DNA from 3 places in the Bordetella tumulicola genome. Region 2 is predicted to be linked to each of the others. Evidence: predicted binding sites of a transcription regulator. Region 2 holds the regulator's gene; each other region holds the start of a gene.
What was found. The regulator HrcA, encoded in region 2, represses chaperone genes, less so after heat shock. The targets are predictions, from matches to a motif close to TTAGCACTCNNNNNNNNNGAGTGCTAA.
Positions count from the first base shown of each region.

Region 1: the regulator HrcA is predicted to act here: its motif matches at 6,804-6,830, upstream of groES (co-chaperone GroES).
Region 3: the regulator HrcA is predicted to act here: its motif matches at 5,608-5,634, upstream of rpoH (RNA polymerase sigma factor RpoH).

Region 1 covers NZ_BAAGYU010000011.1:131,342-142,055, reverse strand. Annotated here, with positions in the region: gene ACYVDM_RS22860 (c-type cytochrome) at 1-145, opposite strand, end outside; gene ACYVDM_RS22855 (GMC family oxidoreductase) at 156-1,925, opposite strand; gene ACYVDM_RS22850 (gluconate 2-dehydrogenase subunit 3 family protein) at 1,929-2,627, opposite strand; gene ACYVDM_RS22845 (hypothetical protein) at 2,772-3,596, opposite strand; gene ACYVDM_RS22840 (LysR family transcriptional regulator) at 3,631-4,530, opposite strand; gene ACYVDM_RS22835 (Bug family tripartite tricarboxylate transporter substrate binding protein) at 4,692-5,660, shown strand; gene ACYVDM_RS22830 (NAD(P)-dependent oxidoreductase) at 5,679-6,581, shown strand; gene groES (co-chaperone GroES) at 6,893-7,180, shown strand; gene groL (chaperonin GroEL) at 7,213-8,853, shown strand; gene ACYVDM_RS22815 (MerR family transcriptional regulator) at 9,124-9,519, opposite strand; gene ACYVDM_RS22810 (alpha/beta fold hydrolase) at 9,605-10,513, shown strand.
Region 2 covers NZ_BAAGYU010000006.1:162,540-173,253, forward strand. Annotated here, with positions in the region: gene dnaJ (molecular chaperone DnaJ) at 1-172, opposite strand, end outside; gene dnaK (molecular chaperone DnaK) at 291-2,249, opposite strand; gene ACYVDM_RS04695 (thioredoxin family protein) at 2,339-2,719, opposite strand; gene grpE (nucleotide exchange factor GrpE) at 2,731-3,282, opposite strand; gene ACYVDM_RS04705 (hypothetical protein) at 3,368-3,613, opposite strand; gene hemH (ferrochelatase) at 3,667-4,788, opposite strand; gene hrcA (heat-inducible transcriptional repressor HrcA) at 4,841-5,848, opposite strand; gene ACYVDM_RS04720 (NAD kinase) at 5,977-6,876, shown strand; gene recN (DNA repair protein RecN) at 6,888-8,552, shown strand; gene fur (ferric iron uptake transcriptional regulator) at 8,623-9,042, opposite strand; partial or broken gene ACYVDM_RS04735 (outer membrane protein assembly factor BamE) at 9,246-9,638, shown strand; gene dapB (4-hydroxy-tetrahydrodipicolinate reductase) at 10,022-10,714, shown strand, end outside.
Region 3 covers NZ_BAAGYU010000010.1:178,583-189,296, reverse strand. Annotated here, with positions in the region: gene ACYVDM_RS18135 (NUDIX hydrolase) at 1-750, shown strand, start outside; gene ACYVDM_RS18130 (cation:proton antiporter) at 754-3,360, opposite strand; gene ACYVDM_RS18125 (phosphodiesterase) at 3,539-4,390, shown strand; gene ACYVDM_RS18120 (CagY family CD-EC repeat-containing protein) at 4,591-4,671, shown strand; gene rpoH (RNA polymerase sigma factor RpoH) at 4,675-5,562, opposite strand; gene ACYVDM_RS18110 (hypothetical protein) at 5,685-6,374, opposite strand; gene fghA (S-formylglutathione hydrolase) at 6,474-7,322, opposite strand; gene ACYVDM_RS18100 (hypothetical protein) at 7,512-8,228, shown strand; gene ACYVDM_RS18095 (glutamate synthase-related protein) at 8,633-10,714, shown strand, end outside.

The sequences.
Region 1 (10,714 bases), on a different contig from region 2:
ATTCGCCACGGCCAAGTTCGGGCTTCCAGTCGGAGGCCAGGTCTTCGTTGGGTGGCGTGGTCTTGACGGGCACGTAGATGAAAGCAAGTGCCGCGAGGACAACCAGCACAACCAAGACACCCAAGATACGGAGGGCTGTTTTCATGGTGTGCTCCTCAGACCAGGGGACGCGGGTTGCGCAGGTATAACGTGCGGATGGCGTTCACCGTCCAGAAAGCCAGGCCGCCAACCATGCCGGTGGGGTTGTACTGGGTGTTCTGTACGAAATTGCCTGCTCCCATGACGAATACGTTGTGCTTGTCCCAGGCTTGGCAGTAGCGGTTCACCACGCCTTCGAGCGGGCTGTCGGACATAATGTGACCACCCGTGTTGTGCGTGGTCTGATAGGGGCGCACGTCGTACTGCGCGCCTATATCCTTGAAACCCAGCCGCATCATGTCGGGCTTCATAGCACGGCCCACCTCTCCGGCTTTGAGTTTCATGTACTGGTTCATCTTGAGGTCGTTTTCCTGCCAGTTGAAGGTCATGCGCATCAACGGGCGACCATGCGGGTCCTTGTACGTGGGGTCCAGATCCAGGTGGTTGGCACGATAGGACATGTGCGAGCCGTGTGAGCCGATCGACATGGTGCGGCCATACCATTCCTTGATGGATTTCTTCCAGCCCGCGCCCCACGTGGGGGTGTCAGTCGGCAAAATCATGGAGCGAATCGGCTGTCCATTGAAGGTACCCGAGCGCCAGTAGGCGCCGCCGATAAAGCCCAGCTTGCCAAAGTCGTTCTGGTTGACACTAAAGTCATCAATGCAGATACCGTTCGAACCGTGGCCAATAAAGGGGTTGAAATTGGCGTCCTTGAAGAACATGTTCACGCCGCCGTTCATCTGATAGGCGTAGTTCTTGCCGGTCACGCCTTCGTTGGTGGCCGGGTCATAAGGCTTGCCAATGCCGGACACCAGTAGCAGATGCACGTTATTCAGTTGGAACGACGACAGAATCACCAGGTCTGCGGGTTGAAATACCTCTTCCTGATTGGTGGCATCGAAGTACGTCACGCCAGTAGCGGTCTTGCCATCGGACGAACTCTCGACGCGCAGCACCTCCGCATGCGTACGATATGTGAAATTCGGCTTGCGCTTGAGCGCATCGAGGATGGCGGTCTGCGGCGACGACTTGGAATACTGATAACAACCGTAGCGCTCACAGAACCCACAGAAATTACAGGGCGCCATCTGCATGCCATACGGGTTCACGTAGGCGGTGGACGCGATCCCTGCCGGCGCTGGGAACGGGTGATACCCCATGCTCTTACAGGCAGCCTCGAACTTGGTCGAGTCAAAAGTAGGCGGCATGGGCGGCATGGGATAGTCCTGCGACCGCCAACCCTCAAAGGGATTACCACCTTCCTGGATCTTGCCTTTCAGGTTACCGGCCTTGCCGGAAATGCCGGCGACCAGGTCAAACTGCGTGAAAAACGGCTCCAGCTCATCGTAGGTAACGGGATAATCCATCAAATTCATTCCCTCTGGAATGATGGACTCTCCCCATTTCGCTTTCACGTAGCTGAACAACTGGATTTCTTCAGGTTGCGGCCGCCACAGAAGGCCGTTCCAGTGGACACCAGCACCGCCCACGCCATTGGCAGGCAAAAATGAACCCATGGACCGGTAAGGCAAAGCCGTTTCAGTTTCTGTACGACGAATGGTCACTGTTTGCTGGCTGGGGTGCTGCATGTTCTTCAGCCGCACGCCGTAGGTCAGCTCATCTATCTGGTTGGGGTATTTGAATTCAGGCACCGTGCTCTGGTCGCGGCCACGCTCCAGCGCCACGATCTCCAGCCCTTCAGCGGCCAGTTCAATACCTGCAATAGCGCCCGTCCAACCCAAGCCAACGATGACCACGTCCTTCTTTTTCTCGATACGTGCCATGGTTCAAGCCCTTTCGCCTTTGATGGAAACGGGGCCCAACGGGTACTTCACGTTGTGCTGATCCACCCATTCTTTATAGCTGGCGCGCGCACCTGGAAAGCCGATGTACGACCAAGCCTGCATGCCGTAATTTCCGCCATGCATGGGGTCGGCGAAATAGCCTTCTTTGGTGTTGCTCAGCAAAGTAGCGAAAAAAATACTGAGCTCTGGGTCCAACTCCACTTCGCCTTTTTGAAGCGCAGTGAGGGCTTCGTCCTGCTGTTGCGCTGACAGATCTTTGAAGTCCTTACTCCAACGCGACTTACACCATGCACTGACCGCGGGTATCGCCTTGCGATAGAGCTCTGCGGGGTTCAGTGGGGTTTGCCAACCCCGATCCGGACTGGCCGTTGGGTCGTGCGGACCAACCATGTACCAGTCCTTGGCACTTCCATATTCACCCGCCAATTGGCGATCGATGAATACCGGAACATGGGCTTCCAGCGCCCCTGGGCCATCCCCGTCAGAGGGGATCAGACGGGCTGTAGCTGCGAGTACAAAGCTCCACTCTTCAGGCGTGAAATACTCAGGCTTGTACGTATCAAGCTGAATGGGGGCTTCTTTGGCATTGACATGAAACGGCATGGCAAGGCCGGTGAGTGCCATGCTGGCGCTGGATGCAAGCAGAAAGGTTCTGCGACTTGGGGGAAGCGAGTCAGGCATCTTGTGTTCCTACTTCAAGGGCTATGGTTACATGGATCCCCATCTAGACCTTTGTTCTTATACGTCAGATTATCCGCAATTTCCTGCCGGGCACAAATTTAGCGAGTTACTGAATACCTCCAACTTGCCCGAGAGCACACAGCGTCAAACTCGCGCGGATCTATATACGGAACGCAAGATCAACAATAGCAAAGCGCCAACGCCCAAAACCGCGCCCGCCACATAAAAAACAAATCGCGCGCGTGAGACATTGTCGATTTGTTCAGTATCAAGTACATCTGCGCTTTGAAGAAGCATTGCCCGAATTTCCGATGGGGTCACAACATAGGCAAATAAAAGCAGACAGACACCCAGCAGCATCAGAAGAATCGCCATCCAGTTCAATGTTGCCGAGTACGACGTTCTGGGTATAGGTTGGCGGATTTTGATCTGCTTGTCTTTTTTGTCGGAGATTCGCGCCGGTTTCTTGGCAGGTGTCGAATTCGAAGCCTCTGTCCGACGGTATCGACGACGCAGCAAACTGGGTAAGCAAGCCATCAACCCCACCGCAACCGCGGCTCCGCTCGCAACGGCGGCCGAAATCTGATTGCCACCTGCGAACTGCTGTGAGACGCCTTGCGCCAGCGCTCCCTGCCCCAACAACTCGGACAGCATGTGAGCCGCGCTATAGCAACCCAACAGTATCAATACGGTCGCGGCAAACACGGCAATACCGTTGGCGATATCCTGATCTCGTTCGTCGACTAAGTGCCCGACGGCGTAGCGGATAAATTTCAGACAAGCGATCGTGACTACCAGCAAGATGACGGCGATAATCAGGACCATTCCAAACCCGAAGATAAAGCGGGAAAGAGCAAATGGCATTCGTTTAAAGCGACCGAAAGTACGATCTAAGGGGTTGGTTGAAGAGTCTCGGATTATTGTAGGGTAATCCCCCCACGATGTGCCGATGATGGCGCGCATGTCCATGGGTTCATGCCATGGGGTAGGCGGCGCACTGCGTTCACCACAAGGGGTGGGGGGCCGCGAAATCGACTTCGCTCATGACGCGTTCGCGCATGGCGGCTACCAGGGGCCGGATGTCGTCGCGCCGGCACTGGAACGAATAGTGCAGCCGCTGCAGCGGCGGATCGCTTTCGATGGCGCGGATGGCATGCTTGTCGTACAGGGTGCGCATCCAGCCTTCCGGAAAGAACCCCACGCCGACGCCGGCGGCCACCATGCCGGCGATGGCACCCATATTGTTGCAGGCCAGCTGGCGCGACACGCTCAGGTTGTTTTCTTGCAGCCAGGCTTCGAAGATGCGAGTCGACCCCGCGCCCGGAGGCATGGTGATGACAGTCATGTCTTGCAGACTGGCGGGCGTCAGCACCTTGATCCCTTCGAGCTGAGTGGCCGCGCCCGCCCAGGTATAGCGCACCTCGGCGATGGTATGCGAGGCAATGGAGGGCCGCGACGACCAGCCCGCCACCACGGCGAAATCCAGCTCGCCGGCCTCGACCCGGCGTTCCAGGCTCTGACCCACATCCACGTGGGGTTCCAGGCGCAGGTCGGGATAGTCTTTGCGACAGCGGGCCACGAACTTGGGTAGCCAGCTCATGGCGGCCAGTTCGCCCATGCCGAAACGGCACACGCCTTGCAGGCCGTCGTCGGTGCCCACTGCTGCGCGCGCCCGGTTGGCCGTGCTGAGCATTTCGCGCGCTAGCGGCAGCAGGGTCTTGCCCTCGCGGGTCAGTATCGAACGGTGACCGCTGCGATCGAACAGCGCCTTGCCCAGGTCGGCTTCCAGCTCGGTGATGCGCTTGGACAGCGATGACTGCGACACATGGATATGCATCGCGGCCGCCGCAAAGCTGGAAGATAGCGCGGCGGCATAGAAGGCCTCGAGTTGCTTGAAAGTCATGCGGGCGGTTCCAGATTGCCGCCTGCGCGGGCGGACGTGGCATTGATGCCGAAAATCGATGAAGGTTGAGGGAAATTTATCACTTTCTTCTGAGTATCGTTATTGCTAGAGTGCCTGGGCCTATAACGACAACCCTGCTTCCTGAAAGCGGAGGAGACATCATGAGCACAGCCTTCACTTGGCTGGCCGGCGCCGCGCTGGCCGTCGCCTTGGCCGGCCCTGCCGCCGCGCAGGATTGGACCCCCACCCGGCCCATCGAGATACTGGTCGGCTTCGCGCCGGGCGGCTCGGCCGATCAGATTGCGCGCCAACTGTCCGAAGCGGTGAAAAACACCGTGCCGGTGCCGGTCGTGGTGATCAACAAGCCGGGCGTGGCCGGGGTGCTGGCCGCCCAGGAAATCGCCGCGGCCGAACCCGATGGCTACAAACTGTTCGTGGGCGGCGGCAGCGAAACCACTTCGGTGGGCAATCACCAGAAAATCTCGTACGACCCGCGCCGCGATTTCACACCCGTGCTCAAGGCCGCGCGCCTGCCATCGGTGCTGGCAGTGAATGTGAATTCGCCGTACCCCGACATGAAGGCCTTGATCGCCGCCGCGCAAGGCAAGCCCGAAGCGTTGAGCTATGGGTCCACCGGCAACGGCAGCCTGTTCCATTCGACCATGCTGGCATTCGAGGCCAATAGCGGCTTGCGCTTTCTGCACGTGCCCTACAAGGGGGCGGCCGCTTCGCTGACCGCACTGGCAGCCGGCGAGATCGATATGGCTTTCGGCGCGCCCGAAGAAGTGCGCGGCCTGATCGATGCAGGCAAGATCAGGCCCATTGCCCTGTTCTCGAAATCGCGCGTGCCGTCGCTGCCCAACACCCCCACCATGACCGAGCTGGGCTACTCCATTGCGCTGGACAACATGAAAGGCCTGCTGGCGCCGGCGGACTTGCCCCAGCCGGTGTACCGCTACCTGAACCGCGTATTCCACGATGCCCTGCAAAGCCCGTCGTGGAAGGCCTATGCCGAACGCAGCGGACTGACTACCGACTATGCCGACGGCCCCACTTTCCAGAAAGAGATCGACGACAGCTACACGCTGATCGGCAATTCGCTCGAAGCCACGCGCTCGGCCACGAAATAGCAACAGGAGACCCGCATCATGACCCCGCACGCCAAGCCCACCCTCGGATTCATCGGCCTGGGCATCATGGGCCGAGGCATGGCCGCATCGTTACTGCGTGCGGGCCATGACGTGGTCGTGCACAACCGCGGCCGCGACGCCGAGGTCGCACTGGCCGCAGCTGGCGCCCGCCGTGCCGCCACGCCGGCCGAACTGGGCGGCATGGCGCGGGTGGTGATACTGTGCCTGTCGGATACCGCTGCGGTCGAGGCCGTGCTGTTCGGCCCACAGGGCCTGGCGCCGGCGCTGTCCGCCGGCAGCTACATCATCGATACCAGCACCATCTCGGCGTCGGCCACGCGCGACCATGCGCGGCGCCTGGCCGAGCAGGGCGTGGCGTTGCTGGATGCGCCGATCAGCGGCGGACAGCAGGCCGCAGAACAGGGCACGCTTAGTTGCATGGTGGGCGCCGTGCAAGCGGATTTCGAGGCGTGCCTGCCGTACTTGCAGGCTATTGCCTCGCGCGTGGTGCACGTGGGCGGCAACGGCGCCGGCCAGGTAGCCAAGGCCTGCAACCAGGTGGCCGTCAGTGCGGTGATGCTGGGCGTGGCCGAGGCGTTCTCGCTGGCCCGCGCCAGTGGGGTAGACCCAGCGGCAGTGCGCGAAGCCCTGTTGGGTGGCGCCGCGCGCAGTACCATTCTGGAAAAAAACGCCTTGCGCTTGCTGCAAAACGATTACCAACCGGGCTTTCGCGCCAGTCTGATGCGCAAAGACCTGCGCCTGGCGCTGGAAGCCGCGCGCGATGCCGGCGCCTGCCTGCCAGTGGCCGCCACGACGCTGCAATGGCTCGAGGCCCTGTGCAACACGGGCCATGCCGATGAAGACTGGAGCGCGGTGGGCCGCCTGATTGCCGAGTTTGCGCGGCCTGTGCCGCCCGTTTGAAGCGGCGGCGCATCATCGACTATCGTTGAGCAGGCTATCTCGCGCGCAAGCCATCGTTTCCTCGCGAGTGTTATCACTTCTATCGCCATCTCCAATATTATTGTTGGTCGGCGAAGAGCAGAAACATTCCACTTAGGCTGAATTTCGATATCAGCGCTAATTGCATCAAAAATGTAACAACACCCCCTCCCCCCCTTGAACCTGCCGACATCATCCCTATAATTAGCACTCGCTGCCGGTGAGTGCTAACACTGCTTTTCCGGCCTGAACCCGATCACTTTCACCTTCTTATATAGAAACAGGAGTTCCTCATGGCCCTGCGTCCCCTGCACGATCGCGTGATCGTCAAACGCCTGGACAACGAGCGCAAAACTGCCTCGGGCATCGTTATCCCCGATAGCGCCGCTGAAAAGCCGGATCAAGGCGAAGTCGTGGCCGTTGGCCCGGGCAAGAAGACCGAAGACGGTAAAGTTCTGCCGGTCGATCTGAAGGCCGGCGACAAGGTGTTGTTCGGCAAATATGCCGGCCAAGCCGTAAAGGTCGACGGCGAAGAGCTGCTCGTCATCCGCGAGGAAGAAATCCTCGCCGTGATCCAGTAATTACCTGAACGAATTTTCGAAGGAAGCTCATAATGGCTGCCAAGCAAGTCCTGTTCGGCGATGACGCCCGCGTTCGCATCGTTCGTGGCGTGAATGTTCTCGCCAATGCTGTTAAAACCACCCTGGGCCCCAAGGGCCGTAACGTCGTGCTCGAGCGCTCGTTCGGCGCCCCGACCGTCACCAAAGACGGCGTGTCGGTTGCCAAGGAAATCGAACTGAAAGACAAGTTCGAAAACATCGGCGCTCAATTGGTCAAAGACGTTGCCTCGAAGACCTCGGACAACGCCGGCGACGGCACCACCACCGCCACCGTGCTGGCTCAAGCCATCGTCCAAGAAGGCCTGAAGTACGTTGCCGCGGGTTTCAACCCCATCGACCTCAAGCGCGGTATCGACAAGGCTGTGGCTGCTGCCGTGGCTGAGTTGGCCAAGCAATCCAAGCCGGTCACCACCAGCAAGGAAATCGCTCAAGTCGGCTCGATCTCGGCCAACAGCGACTCGTCGATCGGCCAGATCATCGCTGACGCGATGGACAAGGTCGGCAAAGAAGGCGTCATTACCGTCGAAGACGGCAAGTCGCTGGACAACGAGCTGGACGTGGTCGAAGGCATGCAATTCGACCGTGGCTACCTGTCGCCCTACTTCATCAACAACCCCGAGAAGCAAGTTGCCGCTCTGGACGATCCGTACGTTCTGATTTTCGACAAGAAGATCAGCAACATCCGTGATCTGCTGCCCGTGCTGGAACAAGTCGCCAAGTCGAGCCGTCCTCTGCTGATCATCGCCGAAGACGTCGAAGGCGAAGCCCTGGCTACGCTGGTTGTGAACAACATCCGTGGCATCCTGAAGACCACCGCTGTCAAGGCTCCTGGCTTCGGCGATCGCCGCAAAGCCATGCTGGAAGACCTGGCCATCCTGACCGGTGGTGTGGTGATCTCCGAAGAAACCGGCATGTCGCTGGAAAAGGCCACCCTGGAAGACCTGGGTCAAGCCAAGCGCATCGAAGTCGCCAAGGAAAACACCACGATCATCGACGGCGCTGGCGACAGCAAGTCGATCGAATCCCGCGTGAAGCAAATTCGCGTGCAGATCGAAGAAGCCACGTCGGACTACGATCGTGAAAAGCTGCAACAACGCGTGGCCAAGCTGGCCGGCGGTGTTGCCGTGATTCGCGTCGGTGCTGCCACCGAAGTCGAAATGAAGGAAAAGAAGGCCCGCGTCGAAGATGCCCTGCACGCTACCCGCGCTGCTGTGGAAGAAGGCGTGGTTGCTGGCGGCGGCGTGGCTCTGCTGCGTGCCAAGCAAGCCATCGCTGGCCTGAAAGGCGATACGCCTGACCAAAACGCAGGTATCAAGCTGATCCTGCGTGCTGTCGAAGAACCCCTGCGCATCATCGTTACCAACGCCGGCGAAGAAGCCAGCGTAGTGGTCGACAAGGTTCTGGCCGGCACGGGCAACTACGGCTACAACGCCGCAACCGGCGAGTACACCGATCTGGTCGAGCAAGGCGTGTTGGATCCCACCAAGGTGACCCGCACTGCACTGCAAAACGCCGCTTCGGTGGCCAGCCTGCTGCTGACGGCGGAAGCCGCTGTGGTTGAACTGGCTGAAGACAAGCCCGCTGCTCCCCAGATGCCTGGTGGCATGGGCGGCATGGGTGGCATGGACTTCTAAGTCCACGTCATTGTCGCGAAGTATCCCCGGCGTGCCGGGGATATGCCGAATCAACACCCTCGAGCTTACGTTCGAGGGTGTTTTTTTTCGCTGAGCTACACCTCAGCCCGATTCAGCCTGCGGCGTTAAGTACGCCTGTCATACGTTGCTCAACTTCGTCTCTCGTCGCTGCCCACGCTGGCACGGGTTGGAGTAGCCGCTCCTGCCAGGCAATGAGGTTGGGGAATTCGTCGAGCGGCGCGCCAGTTCGGTAAATCCTGAATTTTTCAGCTATGCCAATGGCGGTTGATCAGGCTCAGAGCCTGAGATCAGCATAGCGCGCAAGCGTTGGCGTTGATTTTCGAGCGCGTCTATCTGTCGTTCGATCATCGCAAGCCGCTTGCGCCGAGCATCAGTCATGTTCGCGCATGCCTTCGCCCCTTCGATCAACAGCATGCAATCGGGAAAGCTACGAATTTCCTCCAGGCTGAAGCCGGCCGCGATCAGACGCTGCAGCTGCTTCACCTGCGTGATGGCTACTGCCTGGAATACGCGGTAACCATTCTCGGCCCGCGTGGATGCGAGCAAGCCGTGCCGATCATAGTGACGAATGGAGCGTACGCTGGCTCCGGTAGCTTGTGCCAGAGCACCGATCTTCAACATGGTTGTTGGCAATGTTTGGCTCATGGATTGAACGATATCACTTCCTCCTTGACTGTGACACTGATGTCAGGGTTTAGGCTGCGATTTTTCAATTCAATGGAGTTCAAAAATGACGTCCTTCAAAGCTATCAACCACTGGCGCAGCTGGTTTGTGGGACTGGCCCTCATGAGCGCCTCCGTATTGGCACGGGCTGGTGTAGAACCCTACACAGTGACCGCTCCTGACGGGGTATCCATCGCAGTGCAAGAAGCGGGAGACCCGAACGGCCAGCCCATCATTTTCATTCACGGCCTGCTTGGCAGTCATCTGAGCTGGGAAAAGCAGGTCAATAGTGCTGAACTGCAGCGTTACCGTCTGATTACCTACGATATGCGTGGCCATGGCATTTCTGGTCAGCCTGAGCGTGCCGATGCCTACAGCGATGGACGACGTTGGGCCGATGATTTGGCGGCGGTAATCGCTGGATCTGGGGCCCGGCAACCCGTCGTCGTGGGGTGGTCGCTGGGCGCAGCCGTGACGACGAATTACCTGGCGGCTTATGGTGACGAGAAGATCGCTGGCGCTGTGTATGTGGGCGGCGTCATCGAGCTGAAACCTGAACAAATTACTCCGCGGCCCCATGCATACAGTAGGATGGCTTCGCCTGATCTGAAGACCCATCTCGATGCCGAGCGTGAGTTTGTGGGACTGTGCTTTGCCACGCAGCCTGACGCCGATACCTTCCAGCGCCTGTTGGCCAATGCGGCCATGGCATCCGAGAACATGCAAAATGCAGTACATGGAATGTCGCTAGACGCCCCCAAGGGCTTGGGAGCAATGCACAAACCGCTGTTGTTGATCTATGGCGCGCGTGACGCACTGGTTCAAGTGGAACCTTCCTTCAACCGGGCCAAGGCGTTGAACCCAAGGGTGATCGGCAAGTTCTACCCAAACTCGGGCCACTCTCCCTTCCTGGAGGAAGCTGAACGCTTTAATCGTGATCTGTCCGCCTTCGTTGAGGATGCGATAAAGCGTTAACGATTCGTCGGCGCGCAGCCCGGTGTTGCGCGTTTTTCGTGCTGGGCTAGGCGCGGATTAATGGACGATGCTGGGCAAGCCAGACTACGCAGTGGCTGCCGCGTGGAGGTCTTATTTATAGTGAGTGGCTGGGTCATACGAGACGTATCCAGGCGTAAACATCAGAGATCGGTTTGTAACTCGACAAAAACGCCCCCTACA
Region 2 (10,714 bases):
CCAGGATTTCGTAGGCTTCCTTGATCTCTTTGAATTTCTCTTCGGCGTCTTTGCTGTCCGGATTGCGATCCGGATGGTATTTCATGGCCAGCTTGCGGTAGGCCTTTTTCAGCTCATCGTCCGTGGCGTTTTTTGCCACGCCGAGGGCTTCGTAGTAATCGCGTTTTGCCATATTGAATGGGCTCGAGAACGAGCTATAACCTTGGTGATACAGAACGAATTCGCCCGGTAACCGGGATTTCCGGGTACCGGGCGCACTCAGGCGTCATAGACGGCCGCTATTGCCCGACTTATTGATCGCGCTTGACTTCTTTGAAGTCAGCATCGACCACATTGTCATCGGCAGGCTTGCCGGCATCACCGCCCTCTTGTTGCTGGGCAGCCTGGGCTGCTTGCATATCGGCATACATTTTTTCGCCGAGCTTTTGCGAAGCCGTCGACAGGACTTCGACCTTGGCGTCGATCGCCGCCTTGTCGCCGTCCTTCAGCACGTCTTCGAGTTCCTTGATGGCAGTTTCGATGGCTTCTTTTTCGGAAGCCTCGAGCTTGTCACCATACTCGGTCAACGACTTGCGGGTGGCGTGCACCAGTGCATCGGCCTGGTTACGCGCCTGCGCCAGCTCGGCAACACGGTGATCTTCCTCGGCATTTGCCTCGGCATCCTGGACCATGCGCTGGATCTCGTCTTCGGACAAGCCCGAGTTGGCCTTGATGGTGATCTTGTTTTCCTTGCCGGTACCTTTGTCCTTGGCAGACACATGCAGAATGCCGTTAGCGTCGATGTCGAACGTGACCTCGATTTGCGGCAAACCACGTGGCGAGGGCGGAATACCCTCGAGGTTGAATTCGCCCAGGCTCTTGTTGCCCGCGGCGATTTCACGCTCGCCCTGGAATACCTTGATCGTCACGGCCGGCTGGTTGTCGTCGGCAGTCGAGAACGTCTGCGAGAAACGCGTCGGAATCGTGGTGTTCTTCTGGATCATCTTGGTCATCACGCCGCCCAGGGTTTCGATACCCAGCGACAGAGGCGTCACGTCCAGCAACAGCACGTCTTTGCGGTCGCCCGACAACACGGAACCCTGAATCGCGGCACCTGCGGCCACGGCTTCGTCCGGGTTGACGTCCTTGCGCGGATCTTTACCAAAGAACTCTTTGACCTTTTCCTGGACCTTTGGCATACGAGTCATGCCGCCGACCAGGATCACGTCGTCGATCTCGGATACCTTGATACCGGCGTCCTTGATGGCCACACGGCAGGGTTCGATAGTCCGATCGATCAACTCTTCGACCAGGGCTTCGAGCTTGGCGCGAGTGACCTTCAGGTTCAAGTGCTTGGGACCCGACGCATCGGCCGTGATGTACGGCAGGTTGATTTCGGTCTGCTGAGTGGACGACAGCTCGATCTTGGCCTTTTCGGCGGCTTCTTTCAGGCGCTGCAGGGCCAGGACGTCTTTGGACAGATCAACGCCTTGTTCTTTCTTGAACTCGGCGATGATGTAGTCGATGATGCGTTGGTCGAAGTCTTCGCCGCCCAGGAAGGTATCGCCGTTGGTCGACAATACTTCGAACTGCTTTTCGCCATCGACGTCGGCGATTTCGATGATGGAAACGTCAAACGTACCGCCACCCAGGTCATACACCACAATCTTGCGATCGCCCTTTTCGGACTTGTCCAGGCCAAACGCCAACGCGGCCGCGGTGGGCTCGTTGATGATGCGCTTGACTTCCAGGCCAGCGATGCGGCCGGCGTCTTTGGTGGCCTGGCGCTGGCTATCGTTGAAGTAGGCCGGCACCGTGATGACGGCTTCGGTGACTTCTTCGCCCAGATAGTCCTCGGCGGTTTTCTTCATCTTGCGCAGCACATCGGCCGACACTTGAGGAGGCGCGATTTTCTTGCCGCGTGCCTCGACCCAGGCGTCGCCGTTGTCAGCCTTGACGATCTTGTACGGCATCAGGTCGATGTCTTTTTGAACGGCCTTTTCGTCGAACTTGCGACCGATCAGACGCTTGACCGCATACAGGGTGTTGGTAGGATTGGTCACCGCTTGACGCTTGGCGGGTGCGCCGACCAGCGTTTCGCCATCATCCATATAGGCAATGATGGAGGGCGTCGTGCGGGCGCCCTCGGCGTTTTCGATGATTTTGACCTGGTTACCGTCCATGACAGCCACACAGCTGTTGGTCGTGCCCAAGTCGATGCCGATGATTTTGCTCATGGTTGGAATGCCTTGATATTGATTTGCAGATATAGAAATTAGAGAAAAAGATCTCGTCTCAACCTAACTGGGGTCGCCAATGGGGTTTTTCAAGACCCGTGTATGGATTGCTCATCCCGCGATTACGGCCCCTGCTGACGACGGATCGCGGCGACAAACTGGGGCAGCCCGGGCCACCCCGTGATGCGCCCAAGGCGCTTGCCGCCCCGGTACAACACAAAGGTCGGCACACCGTGCAGGCCAAAGCGCCGTCCCAGGGGCTCGTCCGCATAAACGTCAGCCTGAAACCAGGTCAATCCCAGATCCCGCAACGCCTGCTGATGCAGCAAAGCAGCTTGCTTGAATAAATTGCAATTGTAACAATCCTGACCCCACAGAAATACGCAGCGCAGGTCATCACCCGGCGCGTTGACCACTACCTGATCAAAATCGGTGGTCGCGACCGGCCGCATGGCGAATACCCGAAATACCTGGGCCGGATCGAAGGTGGTGGGGTCGGTCATCAGGATGATGCTCAGCCTGCCGACACAATGACCAGCGCGGGCCGCAGGGTGCGGTCGGCGATCACATAGCCCTTTTGCAGGGACTGCACAATGGTGTTGGCCGGCTGCTCGGACGGCACGGAGGAAATTGCCTGATGCAGGTGCGGGTCAAACTTGTCACCCTGGACCGGTGCGACCTCTTTGAGCGCGTTGCGCTCAAAGGCGCTGGTCAGTTGCTTCAGCGTCACGTCGACGCCCTCGCGCAACGCGTCGAGGGTTTGATCGGGCTGAGCCAATGCCGCTTCGAGACTGTCTTTGACAGGGACCAGGCTTTCGGCAAACGACTCAATGCCGAATTTGCGCGCTTTGGTCACATCATCCTGAGCACGGCGGCGGACGTTTTCCGCCTCGGCGTGGGTACGCAACAACTGGTCTTGCTGTCCGGTGACGGTGGCCTGGGCGGCCTCGAGCTCGGCGCGCAACGCAGCGATTTCTGCCTGCAGCGCTTCGATAGTGACGGGCGCGTAGGCGCCTTGATCTTCGGACTCGGGGGCTTGGTCGACAGGCTCTTGAGATGCCGTCATGAGGGTTCCTCCAAAAAAACAATAGCGTTGACCCCAAGAATGGGGGTCAACCCGACGTTTTCAAGAGGCCATGCGACAAATAGGGCTACTTTTTTCCGGGCTGGACCGGTGCGGGCGGGTCGCTGGCAGGAAAGCTTTCTTCCAGCGCCTCGTCGAGAGCGTCTTCACACTCATCCGACGAGATGGAACCCGGTGTCACGGCGGGGGGATCACTCGCCGGAAAGGTGTCTTCGAGGGCTTTGTCGAGCTCGCCATCGGCCGCATTCTCCGCGGGACGGTTCACCTGCGACTCAGACGACGCGCCGGTTCCTGGCTTCACGGATGTGTTCATGCTCAATCTCCTGAAAATTTTCATTCAGTCACGAGCCTGACGCCAAATCACGCCTAGGCACTCACCTTCATGCCCAGTGTACGACCATTCTCCGTATTCGAGATCCAGCCTTGCAGGTGAGTGCCGACCAGATCCGTTAACGCGTCGATCCAGGCCGGATCATCATTGAGCGCCGGGATATACCGGAATTGGCGTCCGCCTGCCGACAGGAAAGCATCGCGGCATTCCTTGCTGATCTCTTCCAGGGTCTCCAGGCAATCTGCGACAAACCCGGGACACACGACGTCCACCTCGGTCACCCCTTGAGCCGCCAAGGTTTTCAGTGTCGGCTCGGTATAGGGCTCCAACCAACGGGCCGTGCCAAAACGGCTCTGGAACGTGACCTCGACCTGCTCCGGCCCCAAACCCAGACGTTCGCGCAGCAGGCGCGCGGTCTCCAGGCACTCGCGGTAGTAGGGGTCGCCCAGTTCGATCGAGTAGCGAGGCAACCCATGAAAACTCATCACCAGCTTTTGCGGGCGGCCATTTGTCTGCCAATAATCGGCAACCTGACCGGCCAGGGCATCCAGATAGCCCGGCTCGTCATAAAAACGTTTGACAAAGCGTAGCTCGGGCTGATCGCGGAGTCTGGCGGCATGCGCGGCCACGGCGTCGACGACCGTCGCGGTGGTACTGGCCGCATATTGCGGATACAGCGGCACCGTCAACATACGCTGACACCCTTGCTGCCGCAAGCGCGTCATGGCCTGCTTGATCGATGGCTCGCCGTAGCGCATCGCCAGTTCAACCTGGACGGCCATGCCACGCGCCTGCAGCGCACGTTGCACTCCCTCGGCCTGACGACGGCTATACACCATCAAGGGTGAGCCTTCGTCCATCCAGATTTCGGCGTAGCGGGGCTGCAAACGCTGCGGCCGCCGCGCGAGCACCAAGCCGTGCAGGATCGGCATCCACAAATAGCGGGGGATCTCGATGACGCGCGGATCAGACAAAAACTCGGCCAAGTAACGACGAATATCGCGTGGCGCAGGGCTCGCTGGCGTTCCCAGATTGACGAGTATGACCCCGACAGGGCCTACCTCCCGGGGCGGCGGATTTTCGTCCAGGGGGTCTGCCTGAGTGGGTTCAGGCAGATAGCGCTCGGGCCATAAATACTTAAACAAGCGCAAAAACACGTCAAGACCTCTCTAGGCGCCTTCCTGCGAAGAGGATGGCCCGGCTACAAATCTAGTGGTTGTGGCTGAACGCGTTCGATAGCAAACGCGCGGTGATATCAACAATCGGGATGACGCGCTCGTAGGCCATGCGCGTGGGACCGATGACTCCCAACGTGCCAATCACCCTGCCGTCTACGCCATAGGGAGCAGTAATAACCGACACTTCTTCCATCGGCAGCAACTGCGAATCGCCGCCGATATAGATTTGCACCCCTTGCGCACGACTGGAAGTATCCAGCAGTTGCAACAGGTCGGTTTTCTGCTCGAACAGGGAGAACATCTTGCGCAAGCGATCCATGTCCGAGGCGATGTCGGTCACGTCGAGCAGCTTGCGTTCACCCGAAATAATCATGTCATCGCCGTCTTCGGCGGCCTCGGTCCCGGCGTCCACCGCCGCCTGCATCAGGCGTGAGATATCGTCGCGCAACTGTGCCAACTCGGTCGCAAGAGTGCGGCGCACTTCATTGAACGACTTGCCCGCGAAATGCACGTTGAAGAAATTGCCAGCCTCAATCAACTCGGCTTCGGCGTAGTCGCGCTGAACGGTCAGGATGCGGTTCTGGACGTCGCCGTCCGGCGTCACAATGATGAGCAACACGCGCCGATCCGACAGACGGATGAACTCAATCTGGCGAAACACCTGGGCGCGCTTAGGCGTCAAGACCACGCCAGCAAATTGCGTCAGGTTGGACAAGAGCGCCGCCGCCGCGCTGACGGCCCGAGAGGGCTCGGTCGCCGTCAACGGCGTTTCACCAAAATGCGGTGACTGAAGCTCATAGGGCTGTACGGCCAGCAGCGAGTCGACAAACATGCGATAGCCGCGCGGCGTCGGCACACGCCCAGCCGAGGTATGCGGGCTATGAATCAGGCCCAGGTCCTCGAGATCGGCCATGACATTGCGTATCGTGGCGGGAGAAAGATCAAAGATTTTGGATAGCGTACGCGACCCTACCGGTTGCCCATCGGCAATGTGGCGTTCTATCAGGGCTTTAAGTAATGCGCGGGCACGGTCATCCATGTGGGCTATTGTATGGAAACTTTCAGAAATGGGTGATTTTTGTCCAACAGTTGGGTAGGCCGCCCCATATAATCGGCAAATCTACTCGGCCATCGTGCCGTCCCTATCGATAATCGTTCCTTTCCACCATGCATTTTCCCATCGTCGCTCTGATTGGCAGATATCAGGATACCGGGCTGGACGCGCCGCTGCGCATCCTGGCCGAGACGCTGGTGCAAGCCGGTCGTCGGGTGCTGATCGAGGCCGACACCGCCAACAACACGGGCATGCACGACTACCCCAACGCCAGCTTGAAGGAAATTGGCGAGACCGCCTCGCTGGCCGTCGTCATGGGCGGTGATGGCACAGTGCTCGGCGCCGCCCGCACATTGGCGCCCTATGGCGTGCCCTTGGTCGGCATTAACCACGGCCGCCTGGGCTTTATTACCGACATCCCCCTGCAAGAAGCGCAAAACGCGCTGTCCCGTGTCATCGAGGGCAACTACCAGGCCGAAGACCGCATGCTCCTAGAGGGCAGTGTCTGGCGCGGCGATCAATTGATGTTCTCCGCGACCGCGCTGAACGACGTGGTGCTTAACCGCGCGGGACGCGGCGGCATGATCGAAGTCCGCGTCGAAGTCGACGGCGGCTTTATGTATGGCCAGCGCGCCGACGGCCTGATCATCGCGACCCCGACGGGGTCAACGGCCTATGCGCTATCGGCCAATGGTCCGATTCTGCATCCGGGGCTGGATGCCATGGTGCTGGTGCCGGTGGCGCCGCAGACCCTGTCCAATCGGCCGATTGTGATTCCTGGCGACGGCGTGCTCAGCATGACCCTGACCGCCATCGGTCGGGTCGAGGTCGGTGCCAGTGTGCATTTCGACATGCAGACCTGGTCTGACTTGCAGCCCGGGGACCGTATTTCTGTACAGCGCGCGCCGTACACGATCCGGTTTGTGCACCCAGAGGGCTATAGCTTCTTTTCAACCCTGCGTCGCAAGTTGCATTGGAATTTAATGCCACAGGCATCCGACAGCGTGGAATAACCGTACCAGCTATGTTGCGCATCCTGCATATTCGCGATTTCGTCATCGTCGAACAGGCCGAGATTCACTTCGGCTCAGGTTTTACCGTTTTTTCAGGCGAGACTGGCGCCGGCAAATCCATTCTGATCGATGCCCTGGCCTTGGCGCTGGGCGGCCGCGCCGACGCGGGGGTATTGCGCGAGGGCGCGACGCACGCCGATATCACGGCCCTGTTCGAAATCCCCGACGGGCTGCGCGGCTGGCTGGCCGAACGCGACCTGGACACAGGCGACGAACTAGCCCTGCGCCGTGTCATTGACGCCCAGGGTCGCAGTCGTGGGTACATCAATGGCATGCCGGCCACCCTGACGCAATTGCGCGAACTGGGTGACAACCTCGTGGATATTCACGGGCAGCACGCCCACCAAAGCCTGATGCGGCCAGACGCGCAACGCGAACTGCTCGACGCCCACGGCGGTCATGCCCCGCTGCGTCAGGCCGTCGCCCAGGCCTGGAAAGACTGGCGAGCGCTCGCGCGCCAACTCGACCTGGCGGAAAAAGACGCCGCCGGACTCGCCGCCGAACGCGAGCGCTTGCAGTGGCAGGCCGAAGATCTCGATCGACTGGCGCTGCAACCCGACGAATGGGACGCCTTGCAGACCGAGCAATCGCGCCTGGCACACGCCCAATCGCTGCTGGATGATGCGGGACAAATCCTGGAAGCCCTCGATGGCGAAAATGACTCGGCGCTGCAACGCTTGAATAGCGCGCAGCATCGCTTGCAGCACATGCTGCGACACGATGCCGGGCTGCATGGCATTGCCGACGAGATCGAATCCGCGCGCATTGCGATGGCCGAAGCCATCTCCGATCTGAACAACTACGTCAGCCGCGTCGAGCTCGATCCCCAACGCCTGGCCGAGGTCGATACCCGCATGAGCGCCATATTTGATACAGCGCGCAAGTACAAGACCGATCCCGAAGCTTTGCCCGCGCTGCGCGAAACAGTGCACACGCAATTAACCGATCTGCAAGCGGCGGCCGACATCGACACCCTGCGTACGCGCGCCGAAGCGGCAGCGGCGCAATACGACACAGCAGCCCGTCAATTATCTGGCGCGCGCGCCAAAGTCGCAAAAAACCTGGGCAAGCAAGTCACCCAGGCCATGCAAACGCTTGCCATGCAAGGCGGACGCTTTGAACCCGTCGTTTCACCAGGCACCCCTTCCGCACAGGGCAGTGACCACGTCGAGTTTCTGGTAGCGGGCCATGCCGGGACGTCGGCGCGTCCGCTGGGCAAGGTCGCCTCGGGCGGCGAGCTCTCCCGGATTTCCCTGGCGCTGTCTGTGATTGCCAGCCGCGCCGCACGTGTTCCCACCCTGATTTTCGACGAGGTCGACAGTGGCGTGGGCGGCGCTGTCGCCGAAGTCGTCGGTCAACTACTCAAGGAATTGGGTGAGCGGCATCAGGTCTTGTGCGTCACCCACCTGCCTCAAGTCGCGGCCTGCGGCAACGCGCAGTATCGCGTCAGTAAAAAGGAAACGAGGGGCACTACGCGCTCGCAGATTGCAGAGCTGGCCCCCGATCAGCGGGTCGAGGAAATTGCCCGCATGCTGGGCGGGATAAAAATCACCGCCACCACACGCGACCATGCGCGTGAAATGCTAGGGGGACTGGCCAGCCAGCCGTCATGCTAGATAACAACCGCTGGCCGTGCCTGACAGGCTTGAAAAGCCCACAGGCAGGAACGCCCCCATCGCCAAGGCTTTAACGCGTCTTGTGGCAGTCGCTGCAGATCCCGTAGAGCACCATGGCGTGGCTTTCCAGGACAAAATTGTTGTCTTTGGCAACTTTGTGTTGACGCTTTTCGATGTCGGCATCGGAAAACTCGAGCACCTTGCCGCAATTCGTGCAGATCAGGTGATCGTGGTGATCGCCGTCGTTCAACTCGAAGACGGCCTTGCCGCTGTCAAATTGGCTGCGGCTCAGGATGCCGGCCTGCTCGAATTGCGTCAGCACACGGTATACGGTCGCCAGGCCGATTTCGACGTTTTCGCCGATCAGCGCACGGTAGACGTCTTCGGCACTCAAGTGCCGCTGGTCTGCCTTGCGAAAAATGTCCAGGATCTTCAGGCGAGGGAAAGTCGCCTTCAAACCCATGTTTTTCAGTTCACTTTGGTCTGTCATGGTGTAATCGCTCTCTTTCCGCGGTGGCTGGGGCTGGGGATTGCGGCGCGAAACTGTAAGCAGCGCACCGCCCTTTTCCGCTGCCCACGGAGCTACCGCATTGTGAAACCTTTATGATAACGGTTTTACCCGCTTTAAATCACAGATAGGGGCGCTTGGTGTCCAACATTGCACGTATTCCGACCCGTTTCCTGAAAACCGCGCTGGCCGCCGCCGCCGTTGCCGCCGCAGTGGCGGGCTGCTCGTCCGACAAATGGGGCTTTCCGTACAGGGCGCCCGTTCAGCAGGGCAACTGGATCACTCAAGAACAAGTCGCCCTGCTGCAGCCTGGCATGACGCGTGAACAGGTGCGCTTTGCCCTGGGCAGCCCCACGTTGACCAGCGTCTTGCACGCGGATCGCTGGGACTACCCGTATTACTTCAAGCCTGGCTACGGCGAACCCAGCGAGCGCAAGTTCACGGTCTGGTTCGAGAACGACCTGCTGGCGCGCTGGGAAGGCGACAAGCAACCTGAGCTGCAACCGTTCCAGCTGGATGCCGAGGGCAAGCCCCAGGAAAAAACTGACGAGCAGATCGACGCGGAAACCGCGCGTCAAAACGCCGAAATCCCCCAATCGTCCCAGCCCGCCGATGCCGCGCAATTGCCGGCATTGGGGACGCCCCCGGGGGGCGCTCTGCCGGCCGAAAACGCCGACACCACCGTCTCCCAGCCCATGCCCGATGCCGGTGCCACCGCGCCTCAGCCCGCTCCCGATACCGCCGCGCCCCAGTCTGCGCCGGATGCCGGCAGCGGTATCACCGCGCCCGGCATGTCGGGCTCCGAAATGTCGGCTCCGGGTGCAGCGTCGCAGCCGGAGCCCGCCGCACCTCAGCGACGAGAGTTACGAATCAATCAGCCGTCTGATTCCGTGAACTCAAGCAATCAACCCACCGGCGGCGCCGAGCCGCTACGTTGATCCCTGCCGCACAAGGAAAGAACATGCGTATTGCTATTGCAGGCGCTGGCGGCCGTATGGGCCGCATGCTGGTCGAAGCCGTCCTGAACGCGCCGGACATGGAACTCACTGTTGCACTTGGCCGCGACGGTTCGCCCACCATCGGTCAGGATGCGGGCGCCTTTCTGGGACGCGACACGGGCGTCGTCATTACGGATCAACTCGATGCCCTGGCCAATGCCGACTGCCTGATCGACTTCACCCGTCCCGAAGCGACATTGGCCCATCTGGAAGCCTGCCTGCGACACGGCACCCGTATCGTCATCGGCACAACGGGATTCGATGACAACGGCCGTGCCGCCATTGATGTGGCGGCACAAAAAATCGGTATCGTGTTTGCTCCCAACATGAGCGTCGGCGTCAATGCAACGCTCAAGCTGCTCGACGTGGCCGCGCGCATTCTGAAGTCCGGCTACGACGTCGAGGTCTTCGAGGCTCACCATCGCAACAAGGTCGACGCGCCCTCCGGCACGGCCCTGAAAATGGGCGAAACCATTGCCTCGGCCTGGGACGTTGCGTTACCGGATGTCGCGACCTGGACTCGCCATGGCGACACCGGGGTACGCCAACCCGGCACCATCGGCTTTTCTGTCGTACGCGGTGGCGACATCGTGGGCGATCACACGGTGTATTTCTGCGGCGCGGGCGAACGCATAGAAATCACGCATCGCTCGGGG
Region 3 (10,714 bases), on a different contig from region 2:
CCACCCGAGTTGGCTCGCCCCCTCTACATCGCGGATCGCTGTTGTGGCTGGGCGACGCACGCCGCCTGTGATGCACTCAAACATGTGCCCCAAGTGCAGGTACAGGCCGATGCCCTGCGCATCGGCACCGGGTTTACCGCTGGCCCCGAACTCAATGCGCTGTTGACCCATGTCGCCGAAACGCTACGCAGCGCGGACTGCCTGCGCGGCTGGCGCAACGAACTGATGGACGTGACTGCGGCGGACGACTGGTTGGGCGTCATCGAACGTGCCGCCATGCGGCCTCTGGGCCTGCTGACCCGCGCCGTGCACTTGAACGCCTGGACGCCCGACGGACGCCTGTGGATTGCGCGCCGTGCGCTCAGCAAATCCACTGACCCCGGTATGTGGGATACCTTGGTTGGAGGCCTGGTCGGCACTAAGGAGGATCTGGAAGACGCTCTGCTGCGCGAATGCGCGGAGGAGGCGGGCCTGGCGCCCGCCTGCCTGGCACAACGCTCACCGCTACGCACAATACTGCGTATGCATCGCAGACTGCCCGAGGGATATCAAGTAGAAGATTTGCTAACGAGCACCTGTGTCCTGCCTCCGGATACGCAACCCGCCAACCAGGATGGCGAGGTCATGGAGATTACCCATGTCACGACTTCCGAAGCCGTACGCGGCATCATCGACGGCGAGTTCACCCTGGAGGCCGCGCTGGTAATCCTCGAAGACATCACGCGGCGCCGGGCTCATGGGGAAATCTAGTCCTCAAGCCTCGTTCGGTGTCGACGGAGGAACGGGCGGGCGAACGGCGCCTGACTGAACAGATGACGCAGACGAATCGAGCGGCACTGTCGGCGCAGTGGGCGGCGTGACCTCCCCTGTCTCCGAGAACTGCTTCCAGACCTCGATGGCGCGCTGCCGCTGCTTGGCGACGACTTGGACCCGGTCTTTCAGATCCGCGTCCCGCGCCAATAGCGCATGGACGTCGCGTAGAGACAGCATCAACAGCTTGCTGTATCCCCGCGAATGCACGTCCAGCACAACGTCCAGTTCGCCCAAAAGAGCCAATTCGCCAAAAAATTCGCCACTGCCCAATTCGACCGTCGTACCGTCGGGCAACCGCACCTCGACGGCACCAGAAGCCACAAAACACATTTCCTGCCCGTGCCGCCCGCGTGTCAGAATCGCCTGATCAGGCAGGGCCAGGCGAGGTCTCAACAATTTGCTGATGGCGCGCAGGGAATCCGCGTTCAGGCCTTCGAACAAAGGCACGCGGGTAATGAGCTCTGCCGCCCCCAATTCCATATCCAGAGGGGGATGTCGGTCGATATGGCGCCAGCGACTTTTCAGTTGAGCCATCAAATCGGCATAGACCTCGCCGCTGATCAAGGATTGTTCGAGCATGTCGTGGTAACGGATACGCTCGAATTCTCGCGCGGTGCGGCCCAGATAGCTTTCCTGCAGCCACAAAGCGTACGACGGATATTGCAGATTCAACGCCTGTAGCGCGTGCCCGATCAAATCCAATCGGCGCTGATGTACCGCCACAATCTTCTGAGCCGCTGTCTCACCCAACAGCGGCGCGATCTGCTCACGCGAAAAAACGATCAACCGCTGTGCAACAGATTGCTTGGTCAGCAAACTGGCAAACCGCCGACCCAACTCATAGGCCAACCAGCTCTGAAACCCAAACGTGTAGTGCATGCGCAAGGCCACGCGAAACGCGATGGAATAACGCACGTCCGCCACCATGCCGCGCTCAAAACCGGCCAGCCCCCCCGCCCGCACGACGTCCTCGAGCCGCTCGGAGCGAGCCAACAAGGACTCGGCCAGTCGCCAATCCACAATCTGCGCTTTCAGAATGTCAAAGAACAGTTCCTGTTCGCGCTGCGCCAGGATGGCCAATCCCACGGAAACGCGTTGCTCGTCCGTCATCTGGCTAACCTGGCCATCATGTACGCTGGCCAGGCTGGCATCGAACACGGCACTAATACGATCACGCGCCTCAGGATTGATGTGGTCAGTATTGGCCACTTCGTTTGTCTTTTCCTGGATACCTGCCAGTGCCACCACCAGCACCTGATTGCGTATGGTGCGTTCGGCCATGGACAACTGGTTTAACCCCAGCATGCGGATCAACGGACGCAAGGTCATGCCGTTAATGAACAAGGTCGCTAGCACAAAGCCCGTCGTGACAACGGCGATAAAGTGCCGTGTGTCTTCGGGCACCGCGTTCTGCTCAGTCACCGCCAATGCCAGAGCCAATGACACGGCGCCCCGCAATCCACCCCACATCATCACGGTCTTGTACGGTGTGCTGACCTTGGTACCAAACCGCGTCAACCCCAGCAATGGCAATAGCCCAAATACCACCACCCCTCGGGCCACTAGCGTCACGACAAACACCACCACCACCAACATCAACTCTTGCAGATCGGTCGCCGCCATCAATTTGGGAACCAACATCGCCGCAAAAATAAAAATCAGCGAATTGGCCCAAAACCCGAATTGCTCCCAAGAACTGGCCAGATGCTCGAACGTCACGGGCGACATGCGCGTGCGCCCCGTTGATCCTACGACTAGACCAGCTATCACGGTCGCGACCACCCCCGATACGCCCAGATAGTGCTCGGAAATAAAAAACGACAGATAAGCCAACGTCAGTGTCAGGGTGATCTCGGCAGTCGGATAACCTCGCAACCAGGCAAATAGGAAACACGCGCCGCGCCCCATGGCAAAACCTGCGAGACCGCCTCCAACAAAGTGCACGACAAAATCGGTGAACACGCCGCTGACCGACAATGTCCCCGTCCCGCCCAGCACCGCAAGCAGCACGGAATACAGGGCGATCGACGCGGCATCATTGAACAGGCTCTCGCCCTCGACCAGCGTGGTCAGGCGCTTGGGCGCGCCGACCTCACGAAAAATCCCCACCACTGCGACCGGATCCGTGGTGGCCACGATAGCGCCCAGCAAGAGGCAAGCCACGATCCCGTAAGACGACACGGCGTCGACCACAAAACCGACCGCTACCGTACATACCACCACCGCCACAATGGCCATCATCAGGATGGGGCCGATATCATCCATCAGGCGGCGTACATTCATTGCCAGCGCCGTCTCAAACAACAGCACCGGCAAGAACACCGTCAGAAAGGTTTCGGAGGAGATCTCGAAACGTTCGATCGTGTCCAGCAAATCACTTAGCACGGGCGGCGCCCAGCCGTGTAAATGCAGGCCTATGCCCAGCAAGCAACCCACGATCGCCAACAACACCGAATACGGTAATTTGACGCGGCCTGCCAATGGCGGCATGAAGCACACTAGCGTGAGCAAGCCAGCAAGACCAAAGACAATAAGACCAATATCCATGAAGGAAGGCAAACGCCATGCATATCAAACGGAGCACCAAGAATAGCGTTTTTTCCCGTTCTCCAGCGGACAAACGGCGGACAACCACGTTTCGTTACGGGTCGTTCACATTCAGAGGGCCTGCTACGAGGCTTTTTGGGTAAGGTACTGAGCTTTTATTCGACAATCAGGAGGCCCCTTGCCGGCTTCAACTTCCAGCGCTGGCCGGACCGATGCGCCGACGCTGCTGGTGCAACTCACCGATACGCACCTGATGGCGCGGGCAGATAGCGTGATGCATAACGTCAACACCGACGCCTGTCTGCGCGCGGTATTGGACTTGGTGCGCATCAATCGGCATCGCCCGGATCTACTTCTGGCCACCGGCGACTTGACGCAAGACGGGTCTCCTGAGGCTTATCAACGCCTGCGCAGCGTACTTGAGCAAGCCGATTGGCCAGTACGGTGCCTGCCCGGCAACCACGACGATCCGCAGGCCCTGCGCCAAGCGATGGGCCTCTGGGCCCAGCCCGTCACGGATATCGGCGCCTGGCGCATTATTTTGTTGGACTCGACCGTACCGGGCTCAAACGCGGGCCATATTGATGACGCCCAGTTCGACTTGCTAGAGCAGGCTGCCGCCCTGGCAGGCGACCGCCATGTCCTGATCGCGCTTCATCACAACCCCGTGCTAATACAGAGTGACTACACCGACACCATGATGGTCGACAATGCCCAGGAGCTATTCCAGCGCCTGGCCGCCATCCCACGTGCACGCATCCTGCTTTGGGGGCATGTGCACCAGGCCTTTGATCGCCGCCGCCACCATCTGCGCATGCTGGCCACACCGTCGACTTGTTTTCAGTTTGCGATCCGCGACGGTAAATATGTCGTGGACGATAGCCCGCCGGGTTACCGCTGGCTAAAGCTATACCGCGACGGATCGCTGGCGACAGGCGTGCGGCGCCTGAATATCGCGACATGGCATGACATCTTGGCAGCCCACCGGGAACCCCTGGCAACGCCAACACCACCGATGCCAGCACCATAACGTTCAGGCAAAAAAATAGGGCGCCGATATGCGAGGCGCCCTGCAAGCATCCGTTTCATAGGGGAGGGGAAGAGGAGAAGCCGAAACGGATACAAGACTACAAGCCGGGTAGCGGCTAATGCGGTCTACGTAAGTTAGTACACGCCGCGAGCAATAAGTTTCGGTCCTGAGTGGGTTTGACGCACCAAAATTGAATCAAAATGTGTCAACACGAAGAATGCCTCGGACAAGCGAAAACCCCGGCGAATCGCCGGGGCTGTCTGGATATCGCAACCGATTGAAAATCAGGCGGGGCTCAGGGTGCCGCGCATTTTTTTCAAGGCAGCGGATTCGATTTGGCGAATACGCTCGGCAGACACACCGAACTCTTGGGCAAGCTCTTGCAGGGTGGTCCCGCCTTCGTCTTGCAGCCAACGAGACTCGATGATGCGACGTGAGCGCTCGTCCAACGCTTGCAGTGCGTGAGTCAAACCCGCGCTCTGCAGGTCGTCGTGGTCGCGACGGTCAAGAACCTGCGTGGGCTCTGCCTGCCCCTCGTCAGACAGGTACGAAATGGGGGCATACGTCTCATCATCGTCGTCCTGCTTTTCCAGCGATAAATCACGGCCGGAAAGGCGGATTTCCATTTCGCTGACGTCTTCGCGTCTTACGTTCAGCGCTTGGGCGATGTTATCGACCTGTTCGGGATCCAGCGTCTGGCCATCGGGACGCATACTGCGCAGGTTGAAGAACAGCTTGCGCTGCGCCTTGGTGGTCGCGACCTTGACCATGCGCCAGTTACGGATGATGAATTCGTGGATTTCGGCCTTGATCCAGTGCACGGCGAACGACACCAGACGCACCCCGCGTTCGGGGTCGAAACGCTTGACGGCCTTCATCAGGCCGACATTGCCCTCCTGGATAAGATCGGCGTGCGGCAGGCCATAACCGAGGTACTGGCGAGCCACCGACACCACGAGGCGCAAGTGCGACAGCACCATCTCGCGGGCAGCCTCGAGATCGTCGTGCGCCCGCAGACGGCGGCCGAGTTCGGTTTCGCGCTCGGCGGTCAACATGGGCAGTTGATTGACGGCCGAGATATAGGCCTCGATGGAGCCAAGCGAGCCTGGATTGGCAACGGCCAACGCCAGGGCGTTGCCGGACAGGGCCAACGAATGACTGGGTTGTTTCATAGTTGCGGTCTCCAAGTGAGAGGTTGACAGCGACATAAAGCGATATTAGCACTCTATACAGGGGAGTGCTAATTCGACTGCGGCAGCGCACCAAAGTTCCGTCGTATTCGGCCGTTGCCGCGCTACCAGCTCAGTTGTCGCAGTGCGTCTTCCGTAGCCTGCCCATCGGGCCGGATGACCACGCCCCCCCGGGGATCCATATAGATCTGGTAGCGCGCCCCGTCCAGCATGGGCATGTAAGCGGCACTACCGTATTCCACATCCACAAAGGGCAGCCAGTTTGGGAAAACCCGCCTGAGCGTGGCCAGATCAGGCACCGGCCAATCGGACAAGTCATGGACGCTGCGCACTCCGGTTTTCTCTTGCTGGACGTCGCGATAGCGGCCCGAAAGCCGTTCGAACTTGTACAGGGGCGGTGCCCCAGCCAACAAAGCCGGCAGATTCCAGCGGATCACTTTGGCGTCGATCTGCCATTGGTCGCCGGTCAGCGTGTAGAGGCGATCCGCTTTGCCTGGCACCTGGGCCGTCACGAGGAACGACGAGGGCGCCTGTTCGTGCATTTGCACTGAGGCAACTGGGACATCGGTCGTCAGATGCAAGAACTGTACCAACGTCAGCGCCAGCATCGCCGACACCCCCGCCAGCGCGATCAACAGAACACCAAAGAGACGTCGAATCGGCCGCAACCGAAAAATCCGCCGTCCCGAGGCATCGCGCGGCCCACCCCGACCGAACAGCAGCATCATCCCGGGAATCAAGACAATCAAGGCCGCCAGGGCCATCCAGACAAAGGGGGCAAAACCATTGATCACTGATTGATCCTCACATGCAGGGGCAAGGGTGGCTCAGTCAAAAGCAGGGTGACAAAGCAGGTGTCGCCACACGATAGCCCGGTTTGTCGATACGCCGCTTTAACAATGTTGATCAGCGTGAAACCGCAGGTGATCGTGCATAAAAGTGGAAATAAAGTAATAGCCGTGATCGTAGTCGGCGTGGCGGCGCAGCGTCAGGGGCTGATCGGCCTGACGGCACGCATGCTCGAATACCTCAGGATACAGTTGCTCGGCCAGGAAGCTGTCGGCCAACCCTTGGTCGATCAGAATACCCTGCGGAAAAGGCCGGTGTGCCCGCGTCATCAACTCGCTGGCGTCATACGCCTTCCAGGTCTCGGTATCGGGCCCGAGATAGCGGCTGAATGCCTTGTGCCCCCAAGGACATTGCGTCGGCGCCGCGATAGGCGCAAAAGCGGACACCGAGGAAAATTGGTCCGGATGGCGCAGCGCCAGGACCAACGCACCGTGACCTCCCATGGAATGCCCAAATATGCCGGTACGCGACGCATCGCCCGGTAAATCCCGAGTCGCGATGCCATAGAGCTCGTCAGTGACGTAGCTTTCCATGCGGTAATGCGACCGCCAGGGCTGCTCGGTGGCGTCGAGGTAAAACCCCGCACCGGTACCAAAATCCCAGTCGTCGTCCTCTCCTGCGATGCCCGCGCCGCGAGGGCTGGTGTCAGGCGACACCAACATCACACCGAGTTCCGCCGCGAGACGTTGTGCACCGCCCTTGATCATGAATGTCTCTTCGGTGCAAGTCAGCCCCGCCAAATAAAACAGCACGGGGACACGGCCTCGCTCCGCCTGGGGCGGGATATACACAGAAAACCGCATGGGCAGCCCAATAGCGCTCGAGGCATGCCGATAATAGCGTTGCCAGCCACCGAAACAGCGGTGTTGCGAAATCAGTTCCAGATCTGTCATGGCGTGTGAAATTCCCTGCTGATTGCGTTAACAACTGATGTTAACCTGCACAAGTGACTCGCCTGCGGATAGCGACGGGGACGTCACAGGCCACCACCCCCTCGCTAATCCCCTCTCGACGGCTGTGGCACTATTTATATATAGTGATCAAACCCACCGTTCTTTCTGGCTTGGTGCCCGTTCAACGCTATGGCTCGACTGCCCCGCTTGTATGCCCCTGGGTTGCCCCAACTGGTGCAGGCCAATTTCGTTCAGCCTTTAGCGACGCCGTCACAACCGGCGCCGCAGGATGTGCTCAACCAATTGACGACCTGGCTGGGTGACTCCGCCCAACGACATCGGGTCGCCGTGCACGGATGGGTATTGGCAAACGACCGCATTCTGCTGCTGGCCACGCCCACCGACGAAGAAGGCCTGCCGCGCCTGATGCAGACGCTGGGCCGCAATCTGGCGGCACGTTTACGGGGTGGACGCGTTTTTGCGGGCCGCTATCGATCCGCCTTGCTGGAACCCGGTGTATGGGTCTTGCCCGCACTGATCTGGCTGGAGACGTATCCGGTGCGTAGCGGCAGCACATTCGATCCGGACGCCTGGCCTTGGTCGTCGGCAGGAGGCCATACCGGCAACACCGCCGCCGCCACGCCGCCATCGCCCTGGCAGTCCGATCACGCCGACTATTGGGCCTGCGGAAACACGCCCTTTGATCGCCAAGCCAATTACCGCCGTCGCTTGCAAGAAGGCCTGTCACAAGAGGAAAGCCTGGGCATTGACCAGGCCGTGTCCGGACAGTGGGCACTAGGAGGCCCGAATTTCATCGCCAGCCTGGCTCATACGGCCAGCCGTCGTGTGGCCCCGGGGCAGCGGGGCCGTCCCCGCAAGAAACCCGCTGATGACGTAGCGTCGTAGTCACGCGTGTGTCCGGCTTGGCCACGTAGCTGGCGACCAGGTACCCGCAGACGCAAGGCCCAATACACGTTGTGCGTCGCACCAATCAACATTGATTGATGCAAATAGCCAGTCCCTGGCACGTGCCGCACGACCCATTCATAACAAAAAATTCGTATTAATTGGGGACATATAGACCCTTATATGCCGGGATGTCCCGTGCGTTTTCCCATTCTGATTTCCTCTATCAATTTAAGCTATTGATTTTCAGTTATTTTTAATACGTCCCCTTATTTAGATATGAACTTGCTTTATTCCGTAAATAAGGGACGCACCCTTAATTTTTTCATTGCGCTCTAAGGCATGCCGCAGTATCGTCGAGACCTTGCACTGCAACATCCACGCAGTCCTCTGCGGAGCGCGTTATGACATCGACTTCTCAAACAGATTCCTGTCGCCCGATCGTGGCACCTATTGATGCGACCCGCATCGGCATCCCCGTACGGCAGGGCCTGTACAACCCCCAACAAGAGCATGATGCCTGTGGGGTCGGCTTTGTCGCCCATATCAAGGGCCGCCCAAGCCACGCCATCATCCAGCAAGGCCTCAAGATCCTGGAAAACCTGGATCACCGTGGTGCCGTCGGCGCTGACAAACTGATGGGCGACGGCGCGGGCATTTTGATCCAAATCCCCGACGCGCTGTACCGCGACGAACTGAGCCATCAGGGCATCACGTTGCCCGCGCCCGGTGAGTATGGCGTGGCCATGGTGTTCTTGCCCAAAGAAACCGCCTCGCGTCTGGCCTGTGAGCAAGAACTCGAGCGCGCCGTGCGTGCCGAGGGCCAAATCATGCTGGGCTGGCGCGATGTGCCAGTCGACGTCGAAATGCCGATGTCGCCCACTGTACGCTCGGTTGAGCCCGTGATCCGTCAACTGTTCATCGGTCGTGGGGCCGATGTCATGGTGCCTGATGCGCTGGAACGCAAGCTGTACGTGATTCGCAAAACGGCCAGCCACGCCATTCAAGCCATGCGCCTAGCGCATGGCAAGGAATATTTCGTGCCGTCGGCCTCAGTCCGCACGGTCGTATACAAAGGGCTGCTGCTGGCAGATCAAGTCGGCCGCTACTACCGCGACCTGGCCGACCCGCGCACGGTATCGGCTCTGGCGCTGGTCCACCAACGGTTCTCAACCAATACCTTCCCCGCCTGGCCGCTGGCCCACCCCTATCGCATGATTGCCCACAACGGTGAAATCAACACCGTCAAGGGCAACTTCAACTGGTTGCGCGCCCGCGAAGGCATGATGCAATCGGCCGTGCTGGGCGATGATCTGAAAAAGCTGTACCCCATTGTTTACGAAGGACAGTCTGACACGGCAACGTTCGACAACTGTCTGGAACTCCTGGTGAACTCGGGCTATTCGCTGGCGCACGCCATGATGATGATGATCCCTGAGGCCTGGGAACAGCATACGCAGATGGACGAAAGCCGCCGCGCGTTTTATGAGTATCACGCCGCCATGATGGAGCCCTGGGATGGCCCCGCCGCTGTGGCGTTCACCGATGGCCGCCAAATCGGCGCCACGCTGGATCGCAACGGCCTGCGTCCCGCCCGCTATCTGATCACCGACGACGACATGGTCATCATGGCGTCCGAAGCCGGCACGCTGTCCATCCCCGAAAATCGTATCGTCAAAAAATGGCGGCTGCAGCCGGGCAAGATGTTCCTGATCGATCTGGAACAAGGCCGCATCATTGACGATACAGAAATCAAGCTGCAACTGGCCAACAGCCGTCCGTACCGTCAGTGGATCGAACGCCTGCAGATCAAGCTCGAATCCCTGCCCGCGCCGCGCCAAGCCGCCCAGGCACAGCAGTCGTCGGTCTCGTTGCTGGATCGCCAGCAAGCCTTCGGCTGGACGCAAGAAGACTTCAAGTTCATCCTGGAACCCATGGCCGCCTCTGGCGAAGAAGTCATCGGCTCCATGGGTAACGACGCGCCACTGGCCGTACTGTCGAACCGCGCCAAGCCGTTCTACAACTATTTCCGCCAATTGTTCGCCCAAGTGACGAACCCCCCCATCGATCCCATTCGCGAACAGATGGTGATGTCGTTGGTGTCGTTCATCGGCCCCAAACCGAACTTGCTGGACATCAACAACGTCAACCCTCCGCTGCGACTGGAAGTTACGCAACCGGTGCTGGACTTCGCCGCGATGGCGCAGATCCGCGATATCGAGCAAGTGACAGGCAAGAAATTCCGCAGCTATGAACTCGACATCACGTATCCGGCCGCCTGGGGCTCCGAAGGTATCGAAGCCCATATTGCCGCACTATGCGCCCGTGCGGTCGATGCGGTGCAAAGCGGGTACAACATCCTGATCGTGTCTGACCGCCTGGTCGACCACGAGCGCGTGGCGATCCCGGCCCTGCTGGCAACGTCGGCCGTACACCAGCACTTGATTGTCTCGGGCTTGCGCACGGCGACCGGTCTGGTGGTAGAG